DNA from 2 places in the Streptomyces sp. M92 genome. Region 2 is predicted to be linked to the other one. Evidence: riboswitches for the same ligand, from Rfam matches in the RefSeq annotation. Region 2 holds a riboswitch; the other holds the start of a gene.
The links. Region 2 has a riboswitch for S-adenosylmethionine ahead of thrC (threonine synthase). Riboswitches for the same ligand answer to the same signal wherever they lie in the genome.

Region 1 (4,696 bases), 7.2 Mb from region 2:
GGGAACTGGTCCGCCTCGCCCGCATCGACCCGGCGGGCCTGGACCCCCGGCTGAAGGACACCGAGCTGCTGGTCGCCTGCAACCCCTTCAACGTGCTGTGCGGGGAGCGCGGGGTGGCGCGGGTGTTCGGTCCGCAGAAGGGGGCGACGCCCGCGCAGGTCGAGGAGTTGTCGGCGGGACTGGAGAACTGGGCGCGCGTCCTCACCCGCGACCTGGGCGTCATCGGCGCCGACCTGCGCACGGGCCCCGGCACCGGCGCCTCCGGCGGGCTGGGCGCGGGGCTGGCCGCCGTCGGGGCCCGGCTGCTGCCCCGCTTCGACGTCCTCCTCGACCACCTCGACCTGGACGCGCGGCTGGCCCGTGCCGACCTCGTGCTCACCGCCGAGGGCGCCCTCGACCACCAGACGCCGCGCGGCAAGGTCCCGGCCGAGGTGGCCCGGCGCGCCAAGCTGCACGGGCGTCCCGTCCTGGCGCTGGCCGGCACGCTGGGCGAGGGCGCGCACGAGGTGCCCGGGGTGGACGCCTTCCACGGCATCATGCCGGCGCCGATGGCGCTGGCGGACGCGCTGGTGCGCGCGGCCGAGCTGCTCACCGACGCCACCGAGCGGGCGCTGCGGATGGTCCTGCTCGGCTCGCGGCTGCCGGGCCGGGCGGCTCAGACCGCGGAGGTCCCGGCGCCGGTGTCCGCGGCGGACCTGTCGGGCACGCAACGGCCGTCCTCCGTGCGGTAGTTCCAGCGGGCGCCGTCGCTCACCAGCTCCCTGACGGCGTCCACGAACCGCTCGACGTGCTCGTCCGGGGTGCCGGCGCCGAAGCTGACGCGGATGGCGTTGAGGGACTTCTCGCCGGGCGCCGCCTCGGGGGCGCCGCACTCGCCCTGCGTCTCGGGGTCGCTGCCGAGCAGGGTGCGCACCAGCGGGTGGGCGCAGAAGAGGCCGTCGCGCACGCCGATGCCGTACTCGGCGGAGAGCGCGGCGGCGAAGTGGGAGCTGTTCCAGCCGTCGACGACGAAGGACAGCACGCCGACGCGGGGGGCGTCGTCGCCGAAGAGGGACAGCACCCGCACCTCGGGCACCTCGGCGAGCCCCTCCCGCACCTTCCCGATCAGGTACTCCTCGCGGGCGACCAGCGTGTCGAAGCCGGCCTCGGTGAGCGCCTTGCAGGCGGAGGCGATCGCGTAGGCGCCGATGACGTTGGGCGAGCCCGCCTCGTGCCGGGCGGCGCTGTCGTGCCACCGCACGTCCACGCCGCCGTCCGCGCGCCGGGAGACGCTGCGGCTGGCGCCGCCGCCCGCGAGGTACGGCTCCGCCTCACGCAGCCAGTCGGCGCGGCCGGCCAGCACGCCGGAGCCGAAGGGGGCGTACAGCTTGTGCCCGGAGAAGGCGACCCAGTCGACGTCCAGGTCGCTCACGGAGACGGGGTGGTGCGGGGCGAGCTGGGCGGCGTCCAGGACGATCCGGGCGCCGTGCGCGTGCGCGGCGGCGGCCAGTTCCCGCACCGGCCACAGCTCGCCGGTGACGTTGGAGGCGCCGGTGACGCAGACCAGGGCGGGTCCGTACGGCTCGCGGGCGGCGAGGGCGCGCTCCAGGGTCTCGACGGCCTGCGCGGGGGTGCGCGGCGCGTCGAGGTAGGTCACGTCCGTGTCTCGCCAGGGCAGCAGCGAGGCGTGGTGCTCGGTCTCGAAGACGAAGACCCGGCAGCCGGCCGGCAGCGCGGCGGCGAGCAGGTTGAGGGAGTCGGTGGTGGACCGGGTGAAGACCACCTGATCGGTGTCCCGACACCCGAGGAACTCGGCGACGGTCCTGCGGGCGTTCTCGAACAGGTCGGTCGACAGCTGCGACAGGTAGCCGGCCCCCCGGTGCACGCTGCCGTAGTAGGGCGCGTAGGCCGCCACGTCGTCCCAGACCCGCTGGAGGGCGGGCGCGCTGGCGGCGTAGTCGAGCGCGGCGTAGGTGACCTCGCCGCCGGTGACGAGCGGGACGGTGACGTCCCGGCCGAGAACGGGCAGCGGGGTGGCGACAGCGGTGGGTACGGACATGACGGACTCCCGTGAGGACCAGCGCGGAGAAGGGCGCTGTGAATGAGAAGAGGAAGGGTGTGCGGAGGCGGGGCTCTGCGGCCCTATCGCATTCGCTGGTTCACGGAAGACTCCCTCGGACGACCCAGGACCCCTGGTTCCGCGAGGGGTCCGCGCTTGCCGTGAACCTTGCTGTCCACGGCCTGGTCTTCACCCGGGGCACCCCGCCACGGACGGAGGGTTGCCGGACAGTCGGCCGGGGCCTCATGACTGTCACTCATGACCTGTCGAAAAACCTATGGGAAGTGATCGGCGCCCCGCAACCCGAGTCCGGATCGCGGGACGCTCGTCACACGGGCGGGAGGGCGGCTACGCGTGGGTCGTGGCGACCCAGCGCTCCAGGACCCGCCTGGCGGCGCCCGAGTCGATCGACTCGGCGGCCCGGTCCATGCCGACCCGGATCTGGTCGGTGAGCGGTCCGTCGCCGGGGTCCAGGGCCACCAGGGCCGCCGCGGAGTTCAGCAGCACCGCGTCCCGCACGGGGCCCCTCTCGCCGGCCAGCAGGCGGCGGGCGACGTCGGCGTTGTAGGAGGCGTCGGCGCCGCGCAGCGCCTCGACCGGGACCAGTTCGAGGCCGACGTCCCGCGGGTCGAAGGTCTCCTCGGTCACCCGGCCGTCGCGCACGACCCAGACGCGTGAGGTGGCGGTCGTGGTCAGCTCGTCGAGGCCGTCGTCGCCGCGGAAGACCAGGGAGGAGTGGCCGCGTTCGGCGAAGACACCGGCGATGATCGGCGCCATCCGGGCGTGCGCGACGCCGATCGCCTGGGACTTCACGCCCGCGGGGTTGGTCAGCGGGCCCAGGAAGTTGAAGACCGTGCGGATGCCGAGCTGGCCGCGGGCCGCCGCCACGTGGCGCAGCGCGGGGTGGAACTTCACGGCGAAGCAGAAGGTGATGCCGGCCTCCTCGGCGACCTCCGCCACCCGCTTCGGCGTCAGCTCCAGATTGACACCCAGCTTCTCCAGGACGTCGGAGGCTCCGGATGCCGAGGAGGCCGCCCGGTTGCCGTGCTTGACGACCTTGGCGCCCGTGCCGGCCACCACGATCGCCGACATGGTGGAGATGTTGACGGTCTTCGCGCCGTCGCCGCCGGTGCCGACGATGTCGACCGTCCGCCCCGGGACCTCGATCACGTTGGCGTGCGCGTACATGGTGCGGACGAGACCGGAGATCTCCTCGACGGTCTCCCCCTTGAACCTGAGGCCGACCGCGAAGCCGGCGATCTGCGCGTCGGTTGCCTCGCCGCGCATGATCACGTCCAGCGCCCAGGCGGTCTCGTCGGCGGTCAGGTCCCGGCCGTCCGCCAGTCCGTTCAGCAGGGCGGGCCAGGAGCGGCCCGCCGCGGTGTCGCCTCCAGCGGGGGTCAAAGCGCTCATGTGCCGCTCCTGAATCGTGTGCATGACGGAGAGAAGGTGTGCTCCCACCCTATCCAGCCCCGGGCACGGCGAAGGGCCCCGTCCGCGGAACGGACGGGGCCCTTCGACCGTGGTGTGGCGACGCTGGAGGGTCAGTGGTGGCCGTGGCCGCTCGTGATCTCCTTGTACTCCTCGACGGTCGGCTTCGGAATCTGCGACTCCGGGCCGTAGTACGACTTGCTGAGCTTGGCGCGCAGCTTGTCCGTGCGCTTCACCTTGCGCTGGACGCCGTTCTCGTCGACCATCGGGCCGATCTCGGCCGGCTTGTACTGCTCGTGGGCCGTGAGCGTGTGCAGCTGCTCCTGGCTGAGCGGCTCGTGCACCTCGATGAACTCACCGTGCGGCAGGCGCTTGATGATGCCGGACTCGCGCCCGTGCAGCACCTTCTCCTTGTCCCGGCGCTGGAGGCCGAGGCAGATCCGCTTGGTGATCACGAAGGCGATGACCGGGCCGGCGAAGAACCCGATGCGGACGAACCAGGTGACCGCGTTGATCGACAGGTGGAAGTGCGTGGCGACGATGTCGTTGCCACCACCGATCAGCATGATCATGTACGCCGTGACCCAGGCGACACCGAAGGCCGTACGGGTCGGGGCGTTGCGCGGCCGGTCCAGGATGTGGTGCTCGCGCTTGTCCCCGGTCACCCACGACTCGATGAACGGGTAGAGGGCGATGACCGCGAGGAAGATACCGAAGATCACCAATGGGATGAACACGCCCAGGACCAGTGTGTGGCCCCAGAAGTTGATCTCCCAGCCCGGCATGGCGCGGACCAGACCCTCGGCGAAGCCCATGTACCAGTCCGGCTGGGCGCCGGTGGACACCATGTCCGGCCGGTAGGGGCCGATGCTCCAGATCGGGTTGACCGAGGCGATGCCGGCGATGGCCGCGATGACACCGAAGACCAGGAAGAAGAAGCCTCCCGCCTTCGCCATGTACACCGGCAGCAGCGGCATGCCGACCACGTTCTTGTTGGTCTTGCCGGGGCCCGCGAACTGCGTGTGCTTGTGGTAGAAGACCAGGATCAGGTGGCCGACCACGAGACCGAGCATGATGCCCGGCAGCAGCAGGATGTGGATCGAGTAGAACCGGGCGACGAAGTCGGTCCCGGGGAACTCCCCGCCGAACAGGAACATCGAGATGTACGTGCCGACGATCGGCACGGACAGGATCGCGCCCTGGGTGAAGCGGACACCGGTGCCGGAG
Region 2 (4,696 bases):
TCGTACGAGACGGGCCCCCGATTGGAGGCGACCAGCACCTGTGCAGTACCGAAGCTTGCAGCCATACGCCTCAACGTAGCCCGGCCCCGAAAAGCTCAAACGTGCCCGGGGATCACTTCGGCCGCGATTCGGTCACACCACTTGTGTGGGAGATGTGAGCAGGTCGAGGATATGCGGTGCACATTTCAACTTTCTGGGGGGTGGGCCCGGTGCCCGTACGTGTACGCATGCGCGGACTCGCGGCCTCCGCGGCACTGGTCGCGGCCTCCGCGCTGGCGCTGGCCGGTTGCGGCGACTCAAGCACCGGTACGCAGGCGGACGAGCGGCCCGCGAGCGCCGCCGCCACCGCCGCGCAGAGCCCCAGTGCCACCCCCGAGGTGTCCGACAGCGCCGAGCCGCCCACGCCCGCCGTCACGCTGCCGGACCACACCGGCCGCGACGTCGGAGGTGCCGTGCTCGCGGCCAAGGCGGCCCACGTCGACTACACGGTCCAACTCCAGGGGACAGGGCGGCAGGCCTCCACCTGGGGCCTGGACGAGGAGGTCTGCGAGCAGACCGACGGCCCCGACGGCGTGACGTTCACCGTCCCCCGCGACGGCCGCGACTGCGCCGGACGCCTGCTGCGCACGCCGGAGCCGGACCCGACCCCCGAACCCGAGAGGACCAAGGACGCCGGCACCGGCGGCACCGGCAGCGGCACCGGCGCCTGCGAGCTGACCAGCCCCGCGGGCAACTGCTACGCCGACGGCCAGTTCTGCGCGAAGAAGCACCGCGGCCTGAGCACCCACGGCCGCGGCGGCGAGTACCTGACCTGCGAGCCGGACGCGGGCGGAACCTGGCGCTGGTCGGACGGCGTCACCGGCTGAGGCCCCTCCCTCACGCCACCCGGCGGGCCGCGTACTCGGCGATCTCCGTCATCGGGGGCCGCTCCTCCGTGTCCACGGAGTACGTGCGCGGCTCGAAGCCGTCGGCGCCCCGCTCGAACTGGGTGAGGGCGGGCCGGACCAGATGGCCGCGGGCCAGCCGGAGCTGGGCGGTGCGGTAGATCGCGGCGGACATCCGGCCCAGCGCCCGGCCGTCCTGGTGCCGGTGCCTGCGGACGCCGACGTCGACCTGGGCGAGGGCGTCCAGGCCCACCAGGTGCAGGGCGTCGACCAGCATCCCCAGCTCGACGCCGTAGCCGACGGGGAAGGGGAGCTGTTCGAGCAGGGAGCGGCGGGCCGCGTACTCGCCGCCGAGCGGCTGGACGAAGCCGGCCAGCCGCGGCCAGTGCATGTTGAGCAGCGGGCGGGCCATCAGCTCCGTCACCCGGCCGCCCTGACCGGGCGCCGCGTCGAGCGGCCGGTCGTACATGGCCTTGACCAGGTGCACGTCCGGATCGGTGAGCAGCGGGCCCACGATGCCGGAGACGAAGTCGGCGCGGAACTCGCGCAGGTCGGCGTCGACGAAGCAGACGATGTCGCCGTCGGTGACCAGCAGCGAGCGCCACAGCACCTCGCCCTTGCCGGGCACCGCCGGGATGCGCGGCAGGATCGCGTCCCGGTGCACGACCCGGGCGCCCGCCGCCGCGGCCACCTCCGAGGTGCGGTCCCGCGAACCGGAGTCCACCACCACCAGCTCGTCGACGAGCGGCACCCGCTCCATCAGCTCCCGGCGGATCACCGAGACGATGTCGCCGACGGTCGCCTCCTCGTCGAGGGCGGGCAGCACCACGCTGACCGTCTGCCCGCCGGCGTGCTTGGCGGCCAGGAGCCGCTGGAGCGGCCGGTCCGTCACGGACCAGGAGCGTGCGTCCAGCCAGCGCTCGACTTCTTCCAGCACGGTCGGTGGCTCCCTCTGTGATCCATCTCGCGGTTCGGACGACTATCTCAACTGTCATGGCCGTCGGTTACAGTCTTGAACAACGCGGGTGACCATCGCATGCCGGGGTCGCCGCGTGACCAACAACTGAACACCGCTCATCCAGAGGGGCAGAGGGATACGGCCCGATGAAGCCCCGGCAACCCTCCAGTCGGTTCTTGTCACACGGACGTGGCGAGGCTCCCGGCTAGGGAAGGTGCCAAATCCGTCTCACGGCGAGATGCGTCGTGAGGAAGATGAGGAGAAAGGGCCTCGCCTCACATGGCTGTGCAGACTGTCGCAAGCAACACCGACACCACCGCTTCCACCCCCTCCGCCGCCTCCCCGGTCGACCTCGGTCCCGCCGCGGCCCTCTCCTGCCGCGAGTGCGGTCACCGCGTGCCGCTCGGCCCGCTCTTCGCCTGCGAGGAGTGTTTCGGCCCGCTGGAGATCGCCTACGACTTCTCGGCGTACGACACCGAGGAGCTGCGGAAGCGCATCGAGGCGGGCCCCGCGAACATCTGGCGCTACGCGCCGCTGCTGCCCGTCCCCGCCGACGTGGCGACCAAGCCGAACATCAACCCGGGCTGGACCAAGCTGGTCAAGGCCGACAACCTGGCCCGCGAGCTGGGCGTCGAGGCCGGCAAGCTCTTCGTCAAGGACGACTCCGGCAACCCGACGCACTCCTTCAAGGACCGCGTCGTCGCCCAGGCCCTGGAGGCCGCCCGCGCCTTCGGCTTCACCACCCTCTCCTGCTCCTCCACCGGCAACCTCGCCGGTGCCGTCGGCGCCGCCGCCGCCCGCGCCGGCTTCCGCTCCTGCGTGTTCATCCCGCACGACCTGGAGCAGGGCAAGGTCGTCATGGCCGCCGTCTACGGCGGTGAGCTGGTCGGCATCGAGGGCAACTACGACGACGTCAACCGCTTCTGCTCCGAACTGATCGGCGACCCGGCCGGCGAGGGCTGGGGCTTCGTCAACGTCAACCTGCGCCCGTACTACGCGGAGGGCTCCAAGACCCTCGCGTACGAGATCTGCGAGCAGCTCGGCTGGCGGCTGCCCGACCAGATCGTCGTCCCGATCGCCTCCGGCTCCCAGCTCACGAAGATCGACAAGGGTCTTCAGGAGCTGATCAAGCTCGGGCTGGTCGAGGACAAGCCGTACAAGATCTTCGGCGCCCAGGCCGAGGGCTGCTCGCCGGTGTCCACCGCGTATAAGGCCGGGCACGACGTCGTACGCCCGCAGAAGCCGGACACCATCGCCAAGTCGCTGGCGATCGGCAACCCGGCGGACGGGCCGTACGTCCTCGACATCGCGCGCCGCACGGGCGGTGCCGTGGAGGACGTGACCGACGAGCAGGTCGTCGACGCGATCAAGCTGCTCGCCCGCACGGAGGGCATCTTCGCGGAGACCGCCGGCGGTGTGACGGTGGGCGTGACCAAGAAGCTCGTCGAGGACGGCGTGCTGGACCCGGCGCTGACCACGGTCGTGCTGAACACGGGGGATGGTCTGAAGACGCTGGACGCGGTGGCGGGTACGGGGCTCACCGCGACGATTCGTCCCAGCCTGGATTCGTTCCGCGAGGCCGGTCTCGCGTAGCGCTGCTCGTTCTTCGTCTGCGGGCCGGTGGGGGCTGGTTCGCGCCCGCGCGGCGGTAGCCGCATATTCGACACGGCCCCCGCGCCCCCGGGGCGCTGCCCCACCGTCTGTGAAAATCCGACCGGAGGTCTTGAAGTGAGCGTCACCGTCCGTATCCCGACCATTCTGCGCACCTACACGGGTGGGCAGGCCGAGGTCAGCGCCGACGGCGCGAACCTCGGGGAGGTCATCGCCGACCTGGAGAAGAACCACACCGGCATCGCCGCCCGCGTCCTGGACGACCAGGGCAAGCTGCGCCGTTTCGTCAACGTGTACGTCAACGACGACGACGTGCGTTTCGAGCAGGGCCTGGAGACCGCCACGCCGGACGGCGCGGGCGTCTCCATCATCCCGGCGGTCGCCGGCGGCTGACACGCCTCGTAGTGCCCATTGCCCCCTCCGTGAGAGAAGCGGAGGGGGCAATTCCATGTGATTGAGCGCGGTAGAGTTGGGGAACGCGCTCCCGATCGAAGATCCCGGAGCCCTGAGTTCCTGCTTTGCGTCCGACAAGATGCAGCCAAAATGCAGACGCATTTCGCGGCTTTTGCTCCTTTTGTGTCACCCGACTTGACCCGAATTCAGGCGAAAGCTCGCCATATTTCGGACCGGGTGCGTCCAGATTTCTCGTCCGATTGACCTGTTGCAGACGGCAGTTGGACAGATACATTCAGCCGCGGTCGACGCGTTCCGGCGCACGCCCCCAGTCGTGGGGGGTGAGGTCTGACCCGGGTCCGCGAAGTGCGGATCTGTGCAAGGGCCAGTAATAGGGGAGTTAGGCATGGCTCAGGGCACCGTCAAGTGGTTCAACGCGGAGAAGGGGTACGGCTTCATCGCGGTCGACGGTGGTGCGGATGTTTTCGTCCACTACAGCGCGATTCAGATGGACGGCTACCGCACCCTCGAAGAAGGCCAGCGGGTCGAGTTCGAGATCTCGCAGGGTCAGAAGGGCCCACAGGCCGACATGGTTCGCCTCAGCGCCTGAGACGTTCGGCCACCGCAAGCAACCGGTTCTTCTCCGAAGGGCCCGCACCTCACCCGGGGTGCGGGCCCTTCGGGCTGCCCGGACGGACGCCCCGGTTCCCTGTTCGCGGGTGGCTGAGCGTGCGGCCCGATCCTCGGTAGGCGCTTGCACTCGATGGGGGCGAGTGCTAATCATTGCGTTAGCACTCTGAAGGTGAGAGTGACAACGAAGGACCGGGTCGGTGAGGCCCGCGGGCCGGGT

Region 1: it holds a riboswitch for S-adenosylmethionine, as region 2 does, so the genes downstream of both, M6G08_RS01850 (aminotransferase class V-fold PLP-dependent enzyme) here and thrC (threonine synthase) in region 2, are expected to answer to the same signal.

Annotation. Positions count from the first base shown of each region.
Region 1 is NZ_CP101137.1:405,119-409,814, forward strand. It holds gene M6G08_RS01845 (glycerate kinase) at 1-731, shown strand, start outside; gene M6G08_RS01850 (aminotransferase class V-fold PLP-dependent enzyme) at 656-2,038, opposite strand; SAM riboswitch class IV at 2,186-2,302, opposite strand; gene trpD (anthranilate phosphoribosyltransferase) at 2,387-3,451, opposite strand; gene qcrB (cytochrome bc1 complex cytochrome b subunit) at 3,583-4,696, opposite strand, start outside.
Region 2 is NZ_CP101137.1:7,649,084-7,653,779, reverse strand. It holds gene M6G08_RS35310 (alpha,alpha-trehalose-phosphate synthase (UDP-forming)) at 1-65, opposite strand, end outside; gene M6G08_RS35305 (hypothetical protein) at 228-866, shown strand; gene M6G08_RS35300 (glucosyl-3-phosphoglycerate synthase) at 877-1,821, opposite strand; SAM riboswitch class I at 1,956-2,103, shown strand; gene thrC (threonine synthase) at 2,122-3,435, shown strand; gene M6G08_RS35290 (MoaD/ThiS family protein) at 3,571-3,846, shown strand; gene M6G08_RS35285 (cold-shock protein) at 4,253-4,456, shown strand.